4 regions of the Ornithinibacillus sp. 4-3 genome follow, and region 2 is predicted to be linked to each of the others. Evidence: riboswitches for the same ligand, from Rfam matches in the RefSeq annotation. Region 2 holds a riboswitch; each other region holds the start of a gene.

Region 1 (4,829 bases), 1.1 Mb from region 2:
TTACATGTACGATGTAAACCGAAATCTTTTTTACAAAATAATTGTTTGAATTGGGGGAAAAGAGGAAATTTTCTTGTTATATGAGATTTTATGCAAATGGAAAATGATTTGAGTTAGTGAAATGAAAAGCCATAAACTTGGTACTTTAAAGTATTAGTTTGAAACCATAAAATATGTATGATTAATTATATTTTCTGTGAAAAAAACCTGTTAGCCGATAAGGAAGCTAACAGGTTTTTCTTCATGAGAAAAGAAAGTATAAAAATTGCGCAAATTAATGCTTATTCAAAGTTAGCGCTGTCTAGCTCTGAGCACCAAAAACTAAGAGCTAACGCGAGCCATCCTATAATAAAGGAGACTTGGCGATTGACAAGGCGTTAGGCGCAGACAGAGTCATAGTCGCACTTTTATCGACTAAGTTCAGTCACGTCACGCTTTTAGCCTGTAAGGGCGCGACTTTCGCTTTTTGTTTTATGAATTATTTACTTGTCCTTGCTTCTACTATTTCTTCTAATAAATCTTTATTAAAGAAGACGATAGCGTCATGTATACTTCCCAATGCACTTATGATATCTCCTGTTGGCTCATTTTCTACCCAGATGATTTTTCCTTGCTTCTCTGTAAATGTAGTCAGTTGAGCTTTTGAGATATTATCTTTGACCCATAGTGCATCAACTTGGTCTGTAGAAGAGATGGCATCCACTGCAATTATTTGATAACCAGCCTTTTTAACTGCTGCTACTTTTGTTTCGTCGATATCAGCAACTGCAATGACCTTTTGGCGTAAGCCTTCACTGCGGTCAAATGGTGAATGTACTAGCCATTTTGTAACTGAATCTTCGGTGTTTGTAAGCGAAGGTTCAATACCTACCGCTTTAGACATTGCTTGATCCAAGTCTTCTAAAATATCTTTTACAGATTCAAGTCCAATAGATAGACGAATTAATTCTTCATTTACTCCACTTTTCTCCAGATCCTCTGCACTTAATTGTTGATGTGTAGTGGATGCAGGATGGATAATTAATGATTTCGCATCACCAACATTTGCAACATGTGACCATAGCTTCACATTGTCGATTGCTTTTCTTCCAGCATCACGACCGCCTTTAATTCCAAATGTAACAATGGAACCGTAACCTTCTGTAAAGTACTTATGTGCAAGCTCATGTGATGGGTGATCTTTTAAGCCAGGGTAGTTCACCCAATCTACCGCAGGATGTGTTGTTAAGAACTTAACAACTTTTTCTGTATTTTTCGCATGACGTTCCATTCGTAAATGTAAAGTTTCTAATCCTTGCAACAATAAAAATGCGTTATGTGGACTTAAGCAAGCGCCGATATCACGCAATAACTGTACTCGTAGTTTAATAGCAAATGCAGGTGCACCTACATCTACATAGCGTAATCCATTATAGCTATCATCTGGCTCTGTAAATCCTGGGAATTTTCCATTACTCCAGTCAAATTTTCCGCCATCAACGACAACTCCAGCAATGGAATTCCCATGTCCACCAATCCATTTTGTGGCAGAATGAACAACAATATCTGCACCCCATTTTAATGGATGCGCGATTCCAGGTGCGAATGTGTTATCAATAATAAGAGGAATCCCATGCTCATGAGCAATATCAGCTACAGCCTCAATGTCAAAAACATACAAGCTTGGGTTTGTAATGGTCTCCCCATAAACTGCTTTTGTTTTATCCGTAATAGCTTCTCTAAAGTTTTCAGGATCCGATCCATCAACGAATTTTACATTGATTCCATATCTAGGCAAGGTATGGACGAATAAATTATATGTTCCACCGTATAGGTTACTATCTGTAACAATTTCATCTCCAGCACTTGCAATATTTAAAATGGCAAATGTAATTGCCGCCATACCAGAAGAAGTTGCGACAGCTGCAACCCCGTCTTCCAGTAAACTTACACGCTGTTCAAATGCATCCACCGTTGGATTGGTAATACGAGTATAAATATTTCCAGTTTTTTGTAATGCGAATACGCCTTGGGCATGCTCTGAATCCGGGAATACATAGGATGTTGTTTGGTGAATAGGTACTGCGCGAGATCCTGTTACTGGATCAGGGACCTGCCCACCATGAAGTAGAATAGTATCTTGATCTTGGAAATGAAATGTTGACATAATTAATAATCCTCCTCTTAATTTTTAGAAGCTTATATTGTAAAGATGTGATGATTCAAATTCAGAAAAAGAAAAGACCTCTTCTGAATAAGAAGAGGTCGTATGGTAAGGTCACGAATCCTCCTCTTATCTTCCAGATTAATGCGATTAATCTGTAGGATTTGGCACCATTAAAAGTAAAATTATTTACTCCAAGGTTGCTGGGCTTCATAGGGCCTATCCCCTCCACCACTCTTGATAAGAGATTGAGCATATAACTTAACGAGTATTATATAATTCCATTTTTTTAATTGCAAGTAATTTTCACACTAGTTTTTGTTTTCTTTGTTCAGATAATTAGATTGAAAATTCAGATGATAAATGCTTTTCAATGCTAGTTGTATCCAGTACAATAAAAGTCATAGGAATGGAGGGATTGTATGCCGAAAAAATATCAACGATTTGAAACGGCTATTATTCATGAAGGATATGATGAAAAAGAAGTATTAGGAAGTCTTGTTCCTCCTTTGTTCCAATCATCTACATTTGTATTTGATTCTGCTGAGCAAGGAGAACAACGATTTAGTGGTGAAACAGATGGTTATACCTATTCACGATTACGTAATCCTACTGTAGCGATATTAGAAGAAAGGATTGCTGCAATAGAAAATGGTGAAAAAGGTTTAGCATTTGGTTCTGGTATGGCTGCTATCTCCGCTGTATTATTTTCCTTAACGAAAGCTAATGACCATATCATTAGCTCTGTAGCTTTATATGGGAATACATTTGGTTTATTGAAATTAATGGAGGAAAAATACAATATTGCTCATGAAACTTGTAGTATGAAATCTACAGAAGAAATACGTTCATTGATTCGAAAAGAAACGGCATGCATTTTTGTGGAAACACCAGTAAATCCAACCATGCAGTTAATTGATCTGAAAATGGTAGCAGATGTGGCTAAAGAATTTGATATCCCTGTAGTAATAGACAATACATTCTGTTCTCCTTATTTACAACGCCCATTAGATTTAGGCTGTGACATTGTTGTACATAGTGCTACAAAATATATTGGGGGTCACGGAGATGTTGTTGCTGGTTTAGCAGCAGGAAAGGCAGAGCTAATTGAGCGAATTCGCAAGACAACGTTTAAAGATATTGGTGGGATTATTTCTCCATTTGATGCCTGGCTTCTGTTACGTGGTTTGAAGACATTGCCTGTTCGAATGGATCGTCATTGTGAAAATGCTGAACAGATTTTTAAACGTTTAAAAGAACATCCAAAAGTAGCAAATGCTTATTATCCAGGAGACGCTGATGCTCCAGATTATGAAATATTTAAGAAACAAATGAAAAGTGGAGGAGGAATGATTGCATTTGAAGTTGTTGGTACAAAGAAAGATGCGCAAAAGTTTTTAAATGCAGTAAAAGTAATTAAGCTAGCAGTTAGTTTAGGTGATATTGATTCCCTTATTCAACATCCTGCAACGATGACACATAAAATTGTTCCAGAGAAAGAGCGTTTAGAAATGGGAATTACTGATACAATGATTCGACTTTCCATTGGTCTAGAGGCATGGGAAGACTTGTGGGAGGATTTAGAGCAAGCATTAGAGGTCATCTGATGTATTTGTAATAGGAATGGAGCAGAACTATGACGTATTATTATTTTATTGGTGCTGATGTCACTCTCAAGCCGTGGGAAGATAATCGTAATGCGATTGGAATATGGCCGAGCGAAGATGATGAAGGTTATTTTGCTAAGGCGCTACACTATCCTCTTCAACATGAGATTTACAATGGACTAGATAGTGAAAGTGAAACGATTAGCTTGATGAATTACTTACGTTTTCAAGCAGAGGATAAGGAGCAATGTGTTTTTGAAATTGCACATTTGCTAAGCTCCAATATAGAAGATTATCAGGTGAAGGAGCGGGTGGATAAAATTTTCTCTGAAATCCAGTCGCCAAAGGAGCTTATTATTCCAGTTGGAACGATATTAACCATTCGGAAAAATAAATAACTATCAAAAAGCGTGGGGAAATAATTAATTTCCTCACGCTAAATTTGTTTGTTTTTTCATTTTCTTAAGCTTTTTTTTCATTTTCTTCTTTTGTCTGCGTTGATGGTTCATATAGGATAATAGAGCACCGGTAACAACTACACCTCTTGAAGCATTACGAATCAAGCTAGGGACTGGACCATTTTCTATAGGACGTGGATCTGAATGAGTGCTATATGGCGTGCTCGTAGACTCAATCGTTTGATCTTTTGATGGCACTGTATGGTACGTATACGCATTTTTTGTTGTATCTTCTTTGTTTAAAGCATCTAGATTCTTAGGCTCTAGACTGTCATCTGCGTGCTTGTCATAACGCATTAATGGAATGAAAATAGCCAGTAAAGCCAAAATAGCAACTATCCCGACAATGATGACTGCGGAAAAAGAATTTGTTGAAGCAAATATGAAAGTATTGCTAATGGAAAGATCCATAGCAAAAGTAGGTGTAGCCCATACTAGAAATAGGAAAACAGAGAATAATACTACCATTGTTTTTTTCATTTGGATCATTTCCTTCCGAGTTTTTCTTTCGTTAAACATACCATTTCTATTAGTTTATTTCAAAGTATACGAGATTTTTAGAAAATCATATCCCGTAATCCAGTTAAGCTAATTCTTTATTCTTTTTATAAGATTTTTGCA
Region 2 (4,829 bases):
GCTTGTAACTCTGCATGCTGTGATGGATCGTGCGTGCGCTTTACTTGATTAACCCCTCTTCCTACAATAACTCCATCCTTTACTACCACTGCTCCAAAAGGAGATCCATTTTTTGATGTTTCATTATCCTGTGCCAACTTAATTGCTTCCTGCAACCATTTTTCTTTTAACAATAGATTCACTCCTTTAAGCATCGGCAGCTTTCAGTAGCAAAGCAATTTCCGTGTAGCCAAGCTGCTCCGCATGCTGCAATGGAGTTATACCATCTCGATCAGCAATATTAGGATCTGCCCCATGCTTTAATAACACTTCTACTGCTTTTTGATGGCGTACTCCACCATCACCAAGAATTACTGCCTCCATTAATGCAGTCCAATGTAAATTATTAATATGATTGACATCAGAATCTGAATAAGTTAATAATTCTTCAATGACCTCTACATGTGCTCTTTCTGCTGCAGGAATGATAGCAATTCCTCCATATCGATTAGTCAGTTTCGTATTAGCACCAGCCGCTATTGCTAGCTTTACAATTTCTAAATAACCAGCTGCACCTGCATGGAGAAGTACATTATTTCGATATAAGTCTTGAATATTTACATCTGCCCCATGTTGAATTAATATATCTACAATCTTTGGATAATTATAACGTGTAGCTTCTAATACAGCGGTTCTACCTTCTGCATCACGGATGTTCACATCAACATCTTCTTTTAATAAATTTTTCAGATTTTCTATATCACCTGTTCTTGCATACTCAACTAATTGTTGACTCATTGTTCTCTCCTCCCACGCTAGTTCATTTATATTTTAAATACCCTTTTTTCTATGTTAACATGCTAAGCACTTTTAGAAAATAAAATTGTAAGCGTTTTAATTTTGGATAATTACAAAGAGAAAAAATATTTTTTAATCCATATCACCTACAGGCACTAGAGATTAGGAGCTTTCTTTGATTATTTTTTTAAAAAGATAGTTGACAAGTTTCAAAGTCCCATGTAAAGTGAAAACAAATTTAATAATAAAAATTAAATTCTTATCCAGAGAGGTGGAGGGACTGGCCCTTTGAAGCCTCGGCAACAGACTTTTAAAGTACTGTGCCAATTCCAGCAAGCATAATGCCTGAAAGATAAGAAGAGTGATGAAAATAGATAGCAAACCCTCTTCTTATAGTCTAATTAAAGAAGAGGGTTTTTTTATTTGTTTAAGACTCGCAAAAATCTTTTTAAAAGAAAATCATTCACACTCTAGGCATTGCTATATTTCATCTTAATAAAGATGGCAAACTAGATTTTCAAAAATAAAATTTCATATGAAAATCTACGGCGACGACTATTAATAACTGGATCATTAATAGTCAAATAAAACGAAATATTCCAATAAAGATTGAGGTGAATATGAGATGAGTTTGTTAGATAGTTTGAAAGAAAGAATTTTAATTGCTGATGGTGCCATGGGAACAGTCTTATACTCACATGGAGTAAAAACCTGTTTTGAAGAATTAAACTTAACCAGTGCTGAACAAGTTCAACTTGTCCATGAAGCATATATTAACGCTGGAGCAGAAGTAATTCAAACCAATACATATGGTGCAAACTACATTAAGTTAGCTCAGTATGGCTTAGAAGAAAAAGTAAAGAAAATAAATGAAGCAGCTGTAAACCTTGCAAAAAATGCTAGTAAAGGTAAGGCACATATTCTTGGGACGATTGGTGGTATCCACGGTTCACAATTTGAAGAATCCGAAGAAGAGATTAAGCGAAGCTTTAAAGAGCAATTATACAGTTTGTTACTATCTGGAGTAGATGGAATTTTACTAGAAACTTATTATAATTTCGATGAACTGAGCATCGTCTTAGAAATCGCTCGCGAAGAAACAAACCTTCCAATTATCGCAAACGTATCGATGCATGAACCGGGAATTCTTGAAAATGGCTTACATCTAAAAGATGGATTAAAACGTCTAGAAGATATTGGGGCTGACGTGGTTGGTGTCAATTGCCGGCTAGGGCCTGCACAAATGGTAAGCTCTCTTGAATCAGTTCCTTTACTAAAGCATGCGCTATTAGCTGCTTATCCAAATGCAAGCTTGCCTGCTTACCGAGATGGCGTGCTCTATTATGAAAATGAGCCAGACTACTTTGCTACTACTGCAAATGAATTTCGTGAACAAGGAGTAAGACTGATTGGCGGTTGCTGTGGAACTACTCCACAACATATTCAAAAAATGGCGGAAGGGATTAAATCTCGAAAACCAATTACCGAGAAAAAAGTAATTCCAATTGAAGAAATTATCATTAAGCGCCAGAAAAAATCAGATAAAAAAACAATTTCAGAATTGGCAAAAGAAAGAACAACAATCATCGTGGAATTAGATTCACCAAAGCATTTAGATGTTACTGAATATATAGAAGGTGCAAAAGCATTAAAAGAAGCCGGTGCTGATGCAATTACAGTTGCTGATAATTCATTAGCCTCACCTAGAATTAGCAATGTAGCTATCGCTTCTCTCCTGCAAAAAGAAGGAATTAAACCATTAGTACATCTCACTTGTCGTGATCGTAATTTAATCGGATTACAATCCCACGTATTAGGTCTACACACATTAGGAATAGATGAGATGCTTGTTATTACAGGTGACCCGACAAAAATTGGTGACTTCCCTGGAGCAACCTCTGTTTTCGATGTAAATTCCTTCAAATTAATAGAGTTAATCAAAAAAGGAAATGAAGGTATTTCATTCTTAGGAAACTCTTTAAGAGAAGCTACTAACTTCTCCATTGCAGGAGCATTTAACCCAAATGTAGCTAATATTGAAAAAGCAGTACAGCGTATGGAGAGAAAAATAAATAGTGGTGCAGATTACATTCTCACACAGCCTATTTATCATATGGAGAAATTCAAACAATTAAGTGATGCCACGTCCCATATTGATACCCCAATATTTGTTGGTATCATGCCAATCACATCATCTAAGAATGCTGAATTCTTACATCATGAGGTTCCAGGAATTAAGCTTTCTGATGAAATTCGTGAACGGATGAGTAATGTTGCTGGTGATAGAGAAGCTTCTACCAAAAAAAGTATCGCTATTTCCAAAGAATTAATTGATGAAGCATTAAAGTATTTTAATGGAGTTTATTTAATCACCCCTTTCATGCGATATGACATTATCGTTGAATTGATAAATTATATTAATGAAAAAAAATCAAAAACTCAGCAAATTTCTTAAATATTAGGAGGAATTATCATGACAAAAGTAAAAAGTTCTAATCTAGGTTATCCAAGAATCGGTGAATTAAGAGAATGGAAAAGAGCACTTGAAAGCTATTGGAATGGCGATATCGATCAAGCTGAATTATTAAAGCGTACTAAAGATATCCGTATTAACAATTTAAAGAAGCAAAAGGATGCTGGTATTGATCTGATCCCAGTTGGTGAATTCTCACTATATGACCATGTGCTAGATACTTCAGCTACTTTTGGTATTGTACCGAGCCGTTATGATTATGATGGTGGAAAAGTAGACATTGATACATACTATGCGATTGCTCGTGGAGTAGATAATGCGGTTGCTTCAGAAATGACAAAATGGTTTAACACAAATTACCACTATATTCGTCCTGAGCTAAATGATGCCAAACCAGCATTAGTTGAAAACAGAGCTTTAACTGCTTATAAAGAAGCAAAAGAAGAATTAGGAATCGATGGTAAGCCAGTTATCCTTGGGCCAGTTACATATGTAGCTCTATCTAAAGGCTATGACGCAAAAGATTTCCAAGAAATTGTAGATGCATTCACACCTCATTATGTACAAATTCTTAAAGAGTTAGCGGAGGCTGGTGCAAAATGGGTACAAATTGATGAGCCTATTTTCTCTACAAATGCTCCTGTAGAATATGTTGAAGCTGCTGAAAAAGTGTTTGCAGCATTCGCTAAAGAAGTAGCAGGAATTAATATTATCTTCCAAACTTATTTCGAAAAAGTATCTCACTATGAGCGTATTACAAAACTCCCAGTTGCTGGATTCGGACTTGACTTTGTACATGGAGAATCGTTAGATTTATTAAAACAATATGGCTTTCCTCAAGGCAAAGTGCTTGCTGCTGGTGTTATTGATGGACGTAATGTTTGGAGAAATGACTTAAATCAAACTTTAACAGTACTTGATTCTATTAAACAATTTGTGAAAGAAGAAAATTTAATTGTTCAACCATCTAGTTCTTTACTACATGTTCCAGTAACAAAGAACTTAGAGAAAAAATTAGATGCAATTACTTTAGGTGGACTATCCTTTGCTGATCAAAAGCTAAAAGAAATTGCATTATTAACAAAAGGATTAAATGAAGGAAAAGAAACAATCCAAACAGAATTAGATGAAGTTGCTAAAGCACTACAGCTAGTAAAAGAAACACATCGTTCAAATGATAAAGTACATGAAGAAATTAAGAATTTAACAGAAGCTTCTGCTGTTCGTTCTAAACCAGCTAAAGAACGTCTAGCATTACAACAAGAAAAATTCCAATTACCTTTATTACCAACAACAACAATTGGAAGCCTTCCACAAACTCCTGAAGTACGTGGAACAAGAACAAAATGGCGTAAAGGTGAAATTACTGATGCACAATACGAAGCATTTGTTAATTCACAAATTGAACGTTGGATTAAAATCCAAGAAGATATTGATATTGATGTACTTGTTCATGGAGAATTTGAACGTAATGATATGGTTGAGTATTTCGGAGAAAAATTCATTGGATTTACTGTTACAGAATATGGTTGGGTACAATCATACGGTTCTCGTTGCGTGAAGCCACCTCTAATCATTG
Region 3 (4,829 bases), 1.3 Mb from region 2:
AGAAATAAACCCTAAAATAATTACACCAAATGTGACATAATTAAATTGTTCATTACTACCAATCGTACTAAAGCCAAATAACAACCCTCCAAATCCAATAGTAGATAGTGCAATCGAGATAAAATCGACCTTTGGAAAAGTACGGGTAATTACATTTTTCAAAACAAAATAAGCAAAAATTATATCAATAATAACTAATGGCAGTACAATTAAGAATAAAAATCTCCAATGAATAAATTCAATCAGCCAACCAGCAATCACAGGAGCAAGTGCTGGAGCAAAAGAAATAACTAATCCAACTGTACCCATAATTGTCCCTCTTCGTTCGATAGGAAAAATCATGATTAATACCGTCATCATTAATGGCATTAAAATCCCCGCACCAATTGCTTGAATAATCCTACCAAACATCAGTATCGGAAAGTTCAGTGCAATTGCACAAATCACTGTTCCGATAAAAAAGACACACATGGAAGTCATAAATAATTTCCTTGTTGTAAATGTCTCCATTAGAAAAGCAGTAATTGGAATCATAATTCCATTGACCAGCATAAAAACAGTCGTTAGCCATTGCACTGTGTTTTCTGTTAAGTCAAGATCAAGCATAATTTGAGGTGTAGCGGTCAGTAAAAGGGTCTGATTTAACAAAGACAAGAAAGAACCTGCTATAAGTACGAGAACAATTGGTAATTTACTTCGTGTAGAACGTTGTTGGATTGGAATCTTGTCCAAAAATAATTTCCCTCCCACCTTTTTAAAGCGCTTTCAAAAAGCCATATTAAAAAAACTAGAAGATTTCTAGTTTTTCTTTGACTAAATTCAATCCTATTATGTAATCAAACAATTATGTATGAAACGCTTATTTTTCTATAGTTTTTTACCTACAAAAAAACCAGCTTCCTATATTCTTTTCTTAAGAAGGAACTGGTCAAATCATTTATTTTTTAGGTTAAGCCACGATTGCCGTAACAAAAAATAAAAAGTTTTAAACCACCACTTCGCTAAGTGGGTGTTTGCAGAAGCCTTCCTGTCGTCCCCTACACATTGAGGGCTTGACATTTCAACTTCGATTAAAACTCCCTATTCCAATTATAGAGGTTAAAACTTAGAATTATCACGTACACCGTAGCCTATATGTATATGATAGCGATGAATACCTCATAATGCAAGGAAAAATTCTTTCCATCTTATACCTAAAATAAAGTACTGAGATCTAAACAGCAATTGACGAATTGGAGATTCCTTGTAAAATGATGATAGAGATAAAACAAAATTGCAATCAACAGGAGCTTCTATATTTCTCCTATAGATCGTAATGAACATACAGAAATAGAATATAGGAAATGGGGACTACTATGATTTACTACATTGCAGCATATTTATTAAAAATTATTTTAACTATTTTTAGACCATTAAAAGTACATCAAAAAGAAAAGCTACCACAGGATGGCGGCTATATCATTGCTTGTACACATACAGGTTGGGTGGATATTTTATGGTTAGGTGTCTCAATTTTACCAACCAAAATTAACTACATGGCAAAAGTTGAGTTATTCCAAAAGCCTGCGCTTAAATGGTTAATGGGGAAATTAAAGGCTTTTCCAGTCAATCGTGAAAATCCAGGACCAAGCTCTATTAAAATCCCACGTAAATTATTAAAAGATGGAGAAATCGTCGGGATTTTCCCAAGTGGTACAAGAACAACAGAGGAAGTTCCATTAAAAAAAGGTGCCGTTACCATTGCAACACATTCCAAAGCTCCAATTGTTCCAGCAGCATATGTTGGACCAAATAACTTTAGTGACTTATTTAAATTTAGAAAACCACATCTTATTTTTGGAGACCCGATCACACTTGATCCTGACCTTCCTAAAAAAGAAGCTATTGATAAAATGATGGACGATCTAAACAAAGCATTAATTGATTTACAAAATCGCATTAAATAAAAAGCAGGGATTGTTGAAGGTTTTATTTTTCAACAATCCCTATTTTCATTTATGGACGATCAATCACTTTATTTTCTAATGTTCCAATATTTTCTATTTCTAGTGTAACTATGTCTCCAGCTTGGAGGAATTGAGGTGGCTTCATAGCTACTCCTACCCCATCTGGAGTACCTGTCATAATAATATCTCCAGGCTCTAATGTTACTAAATGTGAGATGAATTCCATTAAAAATGGCACATCAAAAATAAGTTTATTCGTATTTGAATCTTGACGCTTCTCACCATTTACATAAGAACGAACATTTAAATTAGCAGGATCAGATAATTCATCTGCGCTAACTACCCATGGACCAATCGGTGAAGTACGGTCAATTGCTTTTCCTTGTAACCATTGTGGTGTACGCTTTTGTAAATCACGAGCAGTTGTGTCATTTCCAATGGTATATCCAGCAATATAAGCAAAAGCATCTTCTTTCTTCACTTCTCTTGCTTCTTTTCCAACTACAATACATAATTCTACTTCATAATCTAATTTTTCTGTTTGTGGTGTTTTTTCAATAGCATCTTCAGGTCCAATTAAGGATGTAGCGTATTTTGTAAATAATACTGGAAATTCCGGTACATCACTTTCCATTTCTGCGGCATGTTCAATATAATTTCGCCCGATACAGATAATTTTACGTGGTTCAGGAATTGGTGTTTCTAAAGTTACTTTTTCTCTATCTAGTGAAATAACATCTGATTTATCTACCTGTAAAGAATATTCATAAGCAGCTTTTGCTTTATCAAAAGCTGGCTGTCCAATTCGATAAAAAGCATTGGGACATGCTGGTAATTCCTTGTCAATTTCTTCTATTGCTGATAAATTCTCTTCTGCAAACATCGCTAGACGATAGCTTTCCTGAAGGTCAACTACTTTGTTTTCTACGATAAACCCCATACGAGCTGAGCTTTGGTTTGCTTTTGCCTTATAACTAACAAGCTTCATGTAATACTCTCTCCCTCTATGTAAATTCTGTTCTGCATTAAATATAACATATTTTCCGTATTTTCATACATCAATTCATGTCAGAAAAGTCAATTTTGAATGCTCTTCCCTATTACAAGTTATTTAATAATTTCCAATCTAAAATCACCTTCCAAATATTAGTTGACATTTTTTTTCAAATAAAGTAATGTTAGAGCAACAATTAAATCATTATATTTCTTATCAAGAGAGATGGAGGGACTGGCCCTGCGATATCTCGGCAACAGACTTTTATAAGTACTGTGCCAAATCCAGTAGCATAATGCTTGAAGATAAGAAGAGAATAATCTAGTGCGCTGATTAAAGACCTCTTCTACTTTCAAGAAGAGGTCTTTTTATTTTCTACCATTAGCACTGGAATAAATTTTTGAGAGGAGGAATGTCTTATGACAAACATAGAAACCAAATTAGTTCAAATTGGAAACAAAAGCGACGATAAAACAGGCGCCATCAATCCGCCCATTTATTTATCCACTGCTTATGAACACAAAGGCATTGGACTATCTACAGGCTACGATTATACTCGTACGAAAAACCCTACCCGTACAATTTTAGAAGAAGGTATTGCAAGCCTTGAATCTGGTGATGCAGGATTTGCCTGTAGTTCCGGAATGGCTGCTATTCAACTTGTATTAACTTTATTTCACTCTGGTGATGAGTTAATTGCAATTGAAGATATTTATGGTGGTACATTCCGTATTTTCGATCAATATAGGGATGCATATAACATTCATACAACTTATTCTACATTTACAGATTTAACAGAAACCGAAGCATTGATTAATGAAAATACAAAGGCATTATTTATCGAATCTCCTACAAATCCAATCATGCATGAAATCGATATTGAAGCGGCTAATAAATTAGCTAAAAAACATAATCTCTTACTCATTGTTGACAATACTTTTTTAACTCCTTATATCCAGCGTCCAATTGAATTGGGGGCAGATATTGTAATCCATAGCGCTACAAAATATATTGGTGGCCATAATGATGTGCTTGGAGGATTAGTCGTATCTAAAGGGAAAGAGCTTTCCGAAAAGCTCGCTATGTTCCATAACACAGCTGGTGCTGTATTGTCTCCATTCGATTCATGGTTAATGATACGCGGTTTAAAAACGCTTCATCTTCGCATGAAACAACATGATGCAAATGCGAAGGAAGTTGCTAAATATCTAGAATCAGAACCAGAAATTGTTACAGATGTTTTATATGCTGGAAAAGGTGGAATGTTATCCTTTCGTTTGAAGAAAACAGAATGGGTGGATCCTTTTTTACAGAATATCCAGCTGATAACATTTGCAGAAAGTCTTGGTGGTGTAGAAAGTTTCATTACATATCCAACGACACAAACACATGCAGATATGCCAGTTGAAGAAAGAGAACGTCGTGGTATTTGTGATCGTTTACTTCGTTTTTCAGTTGGCGTAGAAGAAGCAGCCGACATCATTGCAGATCTAAAACAAGTATTTAATAAAATTAAAAATATTTAAGGGGAGAATTATAATATGACTAAAATTCCATTTCGCGCAGACCATGTAGGAAGTTTACTACGCCCTGAAAGAATCCATCAAGCAAGAAAAGATGTTAAGGAAGGAAATCTTTCAGCAGAAGAATTATACATTATTGAAACAGAAGAAATTACAAAAATTGTAGACAAGCAAATTGAAGTTGGTTTACAAGCGGTTACAGATGGGGAATTCAGAAGAAGATTCTGGCATACAGACTTTTTGGAGCATCTAAATGGTATTGAAGGATATGTTCCAGACGAAGGTTACCAATTCGCTGGTGGTGAAGAAACAGAAAGATATAACGTTCGCAACGTTGGTAAGGTTTCATTTAATCCTGATCATCCA
Region 4 (4,829 bases), 790 kb from region 2:
TTTTAACAACAGATTCCAATTATGCTGCTGTTCCGATGTTAGCAGAATCTGTTGAGACTGATGATAATAAGACCTATGTATTTCATCTAAGAGAAGGGGTTTTATTTCATAATGGTAAGGAAATGATTGCAGAAGATGTGATTGCATCGATGGAAAGATGGTTAGAGAAATCAGCAATTACAGGAACTATTTTTGAAGGTGCAACTTGGACTGCGGAGGATAATTACACTGTTGTATTAGAATTAGTGGAGTCATCATCACTGACCTTAGATACCATTGCATCTTCTAAACAGGCAGCAGCAATTATGCCCAAAGAAGTTGTTGAAGCGGCGACAGCTGAAGGGGTTTCAGAATATATTGGAACAGGCCCTTATCAATTTGTAGAATGGAGACAAGATCAATATATTCATTTTACAAAATTTGATGATTATAGTGCTTTAGAGGAGCCAGCAGATGGTTTAGCTGGAAAGAAAGAGGCTTTAGTGGATGATATTTACTTCTATATTGTTACAGATGCCTCTACACGTATAGCTGGTTTACAAACAGGGGAATACGACTTTGCTTATGGTGTTCCTTATGACAGCTATGAACAAGTTAATCGTGATGAAAATATAAATACTCATCTTGATGTAACTGGAGTACAATTATTAGCTTATAACAAAGAGAAGGGGCCAGCTGCTGATGTTAGAATGCGTGAAGTAATTAATACAGCGCTAGATATTGAAGAAATTATGATGGCAGCTTATCCGAATGAAGACCTGTTTTGGTTACATTCCAGTTATATGGACGAAGACATCGTCAGTTGGGCAAGTGATGCTGGAGAGGAATATCATAATATCAATGATCCAGAAAAGGCAAAACAGATGTTGGAAGATATGGATTACAACGGCGAAGAATTTAAAATCTTAGCGACTCGTGATTATGATCATCATTATAATGCAGCAGTTGTCATCCATGATCAATTATCTCAAATTGGAATAAATGCGACATTAGAAATTTATGATTGGCCAACGGTGACACAGCTTAAAGATGATACTGATGCATTTGATGCCTATGTAATTTCTTTCTCAACGGTAAGTACACCACCACAATTCCTTGGATTAAGTCCAACTTGGGCTGGTGGAGTCAATGATGAGAAAGTTGTAGAAGATATGAAAGCTATAGAAACAGCGCCGACAACAGAAGAAGCTCAAGAAATATGGGAAGATTTACAACGCTATGCATGGGAAGAGCTTCTGCCTGTTACGACATTTGGAAGTTATAATAGCTTATATGCATCAAGTAATAAAGTTGAAGGAATCATTACCTTCTCAGGTCCAATTTTTTGGAATGTAACAATTGGGGAATAGGTATTAGTTTTCAGAAAAATGATTCTATTATTTAAGTGCTTGACAATAATAATAGACTTCATATATGATTAATTCACAATTTAAAAAGATAATTCCTTATCAAGAGTCAGGGGAGGAACTGGTCCTACGATCCTGCAGCAACCATCGAATAATTAAGAAGTATTCGATAAGGTGCCAATTCCAGCAAGCAAATAAGCTTGAAAGATAAGGAAGAGCGCGGATAATTTATCATGATATAGCCTCTTCCTTTGATGGAAGAGGTTTTTTAGTTGAGTAAGAAGGTATAAAGTTTTGCACAAATTAATTCTTATTCGGAGATAGCGCTGTCTAGCTCCGAGCGCCAAAAACTAAGAGATTTCGCGTCACGCCCTACAATAAGTCAACATCGGTTCGTGACCTCACCGTGTTTCCTTTATCTCGGTTGTGCCACTCCAATCTCTACGTTTTTAAACGGGCGCTCTACGCTTTTCTTGACTTCCAGAAAAGGGATTAGCAGTAAAATCAAGCTTTACATAGCTTTAAAACCTAGTAAACAAATGTGAATTCTAGGTATAAATCGGGAGGGATAAGACATGAATTTATTTAGAAAAGGTTTATTTTTTATTTTACTTGCAGTAGCAATTATTGCTGTAGGATGTGGACAAAGTAAGGATAGTCATTCAGATAGTGATAATGAAAAAGATTCAGGTGAAGCAGCAAACCAAGAAGAAGCTGCAGAAAATAGATTACGTATTGCATTAGATGCTCAACCGCCTAACTTAGATCAGCCGGCAAATACATCAACATCAGGCAGAGATACTTCTAGACTGATATTTGAAACACTTTTAACAACAGATGCAGAATTTAAGCCAGTTCCAATGTTAGCAGAATCTGTTGAAACAGAGGATAATAAAACATATGTATTTAAATTAAGAGAAGGTATTAAATTCCATAATGGCAAAGAAATGACTGCTGAAGATGTTATTGCTTCTATGGAAAGATGGTTAACCAAATCAACTATTACAGGTTCTATTTTTGGCGATGCAACATGGACAGCAGAAGATGATTATACAGTTGTTTTAGAGCTTAAAGAAGCATCTTCACTGACATTAGATACGATTGCTACATCAAAGCAGGCTCCAGCAATTATGCCAAAAGAAGTAGTTGAGGACGCTGGTGAAGACTTTGTAAATGAATATATCGGAACAGGACCTTATAAATTTGAAGACTGGAAACAAGATCAATATATCCATTTCACAAAATATGATGAGTATCAAGCAGTAGATAAAGAAGCGGATGGGTTATCAGGGAAAAAAGAAGCATTAATAGATGATATTTACTTTTACATCGTACCTGATACATCAACTCGTTTAGCTGGTCTTCAATCTGGAGAATATGATTTTGCATATGGTATTCCATATGATAGCTATGAATTAGTTACAAATGATGAAAACCTAAACGCACACATTACAGCAAGTGGTGAGCAATTTTTAATCTTTAATACAATAGAAGGGCCTGTAAGTGACTTCAAACTACGTCAGGCATTAAATACAGCAATTGACTCTGAAGAAATAATGAATGCAGCATTTCCAAATCCAGATCTTTACACATTAAAATCAGGTTATATGGATGATAATTTGGTTACTTGGAAGAGTGATGCTGGTAAAGAATATTACAATATCAATAATCAGGAAAAAGCAAAAGAATTACTAGCAGAAAGTGATTACCAAGGGGAAGAACTTCGCCTGTTATCGACAAGAGATTATGATCATCATTATAATACGGCAGTAGTAATTCAAGAGCAATTAACCAGAATTGGTGTAAATGTGAAGTTGGAAATTGTGGATTGGCCAACGATCAATAGTCGCCAATATGAAGCAGACACATGGGATTTATATATTATGGGCTTCTCAACAGTTAGTACCCCACCACAATTTTTAGGGTTAAGTCCAACATGGGCAGCAGGAATTGAAGATGAACATGTACATGAGCAAATGCGCGCCCTGGAGTTAGCACCAACAATTGAAGAAGCAAAAGAAATTTGGGATGATTTACAGTTATATGCATGGGAAGAGCTACTACCTGTATCCACTTTAGGTGCATATCATGGATTATACGCTTCTCAAAAGAATGTAGAAGGAATTGAAGCATTTTCCGGACCGATTTTCTGGAACGTAACTATAGAATAAAAGTGAACAAAGAATAAGCATGGAATAAAAGCCCTTATTCATTTGACAAGCATCATTCGATTGCTTAAGATGAATAGGGGCTTTTTCCAAGCTCTAAACAAAGGAAAGATCTATAGTCGTTAGATGAATATAAAAAATCCGGATATAAAATTCGGAATTTTTATACTTTTTATAGATCAAGATTAAAATAGGGGGAGTTAAGAAAATGGGGAAGAAAGCAATTAAAGCAATAGTTGTTTTATTTCTACTTTCTTTATTTGTTGTAGCATGTAGTGATAATGACGCTAATACAACAAAAGATGAAAACAATGAAGATTCAAATAAAGTGAATGAAACAGCAGAGCAAGGTGGAGAATTAAAGATTGCGGTTAATGCCCAACCACCGACATTAGATGGGCATGTAACAACTGCTATTGTTTCAATGGAAATCAGTAGAAATATTTTTGAATCACTTGTTGCTTTAGATGAGAATTTAGAAGCAAAGCCATTATTAGCAGAAAAGATTGATCGAAGCGAAGATGGAACTACATATACATTCCATTTACGTCAAGGTGTGAAGTTCCATAATGGAAAAGAAATGAAAGCAGAAGATGTAGTAGCTTCCATGAACAGATGGTTAGATCGTTCACCAATTAAAGACATCTTAGAAGAAAATGCTTTTAAAGAGGAAGATGAATATACAGTAGTTATCGAAATGGAAGAACCAATGGCTGATTTACTAGATATTATTGCAGGATTAGGGCGCGGGCAATATACGCCAATTATGCCAAAAGAAATTATTGAGGCTGCGCCAGCAGAAGGTGTAGAAGAGTATGTAGGTACGGGGCCGTTTCAGTTTGATGAATGGAAACAAGATCAATATATTAAATTAACAAAATTTGAAGAATATGTGTCTCCTGAAGGTGAACCGAGTGGGATGGTAGGGAAACGTGAAGTACTAGTGGATGATTTATACTACTATTTTGTTCCGGATGATTCCACTCGTTTAGCAGGAATTCAAACTGGGGAATATGATATTGCGGACAATATGGCATATGATAGTTATGAGCAATTAAATAATAATTCGGATTTAACTATCTATCCAGGTTCTTCAGGGACGCATACTTTAATTTATAATAAAATTGAAGGTTTTATGGCAGATGAAAAAATGCGTCAAGCGGTGAATGCTGCTTTAAATATGGAAGAAATCATGCAAGCAAGCTTTGTGAATGAAGCTATGTATTCATTAGACAATGGTTTCTTAAGTGCAGATCAAGTGAGCTGGGCGACGGCTGCTGGTGCAGACTCCTATAATCAGAACAACCCGGAGCGT

Evidence for each region. Region 2 has a riboswitch for S-adenosylmethionine ahead of AB4Y30_RS12075 (bifunctional homocysteine S-methyltransferase/methylenetetrahydrofolate reductase). Riboswitches for the same ligand answer to the same signal wherever they lie in the genome.
Region 1: another riboswitch for S-adenosylmethionine. It lies ahead of AB4Y30_RS17160 (O-acetylhomoserine aminocarboxypropyltransferase/cysteine synthase family protein); the one in region 2 lies ahead of AB4Y30_RS12075 (bifunctional homocysteine S-methyltransferase/methylenetetrahydrofolate reductase).
Region 3: another riboswitch for S-adenosylmethionine. It lies ahead of AB4Y30_RS05410 (methionine biosynthesis PLP-dependent protein); the one in region 2 lies ahead of AB4Y30_RS12075 (bifunctional homocysteine S-methyltransferase/methylenetetrahydrofolate reductase).
Region 4: another riboswitch for S-adenosylmethionine. It lies ahead of AB4Y30_RS15790 (ABC transporter substrate-binding protein); the one in region 2 lies ahead of AB4Y30_RS12075 (bifunctional homocysteine S-methyltransferase/methylenetetrahydrofolate reductase).

The regions. Positions count from the first base shown of each region.
Region 1 is NZ_CP162599.1:3,569,151-3,573,979, reverse strand. Features, by position in the region: gene AB4Y30_RS17160 (O-acetylhomoserine aminocarboxypropyltransferase/cysteine synthase family protein) at 479-2,146, opposite strand; SAM riboswitch class I at 2,270-2,390, opposite strand; gene megL (methionine gamma-lyase) at 2,566-3,750, shown strand; gene AB4Y30_RS17150 (hypothetical protein) at 3,780-4,148, shown strand; gene AB4Y30_RS17145 (hypothetical protein) at 4,182-4,688, opposite strand; gene AB4Y30_RS17140 (DUF3278 domain-containing protein) at 4,792-4,829, opposite strand, start outside.
Region 2 is NZ_CP162599.1:2,452,786-2,457,614, forward strand. Features, by position in the region: gene AB4Y30_RS12065 (nucleoside deaminase) at 1-173, opposite strand, end outside; gene AB4Y30_RS12070 (ankyrin repeat domain-containing protein) at 187-777, opposite strand; SAM riboswitch class I at 1,034-1,136, shown strand; gene AB4Y30_RS12075 (bifunctional homocysteine S-methyltransferase/methylenetetrahydrofolate reductase) at 1,403-3,232, shown strand; gene metE (5-methyltetrahydropteroyltriglutamate--homocysteine S-methyltransferase) at 3,251-4,829, shown strand, end outside.
Region 3 is NZ_CP162599.1:1,107,626-1,112,454, reverse strand. Features, by position in the region: gene AB4Y30_RS05430 (MDR family MFS transporter) at 1-732, opposite strand, end outside; RNA gene ssrS (6S RNA) at 948-1,135, opposite strand; gene AB4Y30_RS05420 (lysophospholipid acyltransferase family protein) at 1,356-1,946, shown strand; gene AB4Y30_RS05415 (fumarylacetoacetate hydrolase family protein) at 1,996-2,934, opposite strand; SAM riboswitch class I at 3,151-3,252, shown strand; gene AB4Y30_RS05410 (methionine biosynthesis PLP-dependent protein) at 3,360-4,466, shown strand; gene AB4Y30_RS05405 (5-methyltetrahydropteroyltriglutamate--homocysteine S-methyltransferase) at 4,482-4,829, shown strand, end outside.
Region 4 is NZ_CP162599.1:3,242,990-3,247,818, reverse strand. Features, by position in the region: gene AB4Y30_RS15795 (ABC transporter substrate-binding protein) at 1-1,349, shown strand, start outside; SAM riboswitch class I at 1,443-1,560, shown strand; gene AB4Y30_RS15790 (ABC transporter substrate-binding protein) at 1,922-3,517, shown strand; gene AB4Y30_RS15785 (ABC transporter substrate-binding protein) at 3,723-4,829, shown strand, end outside.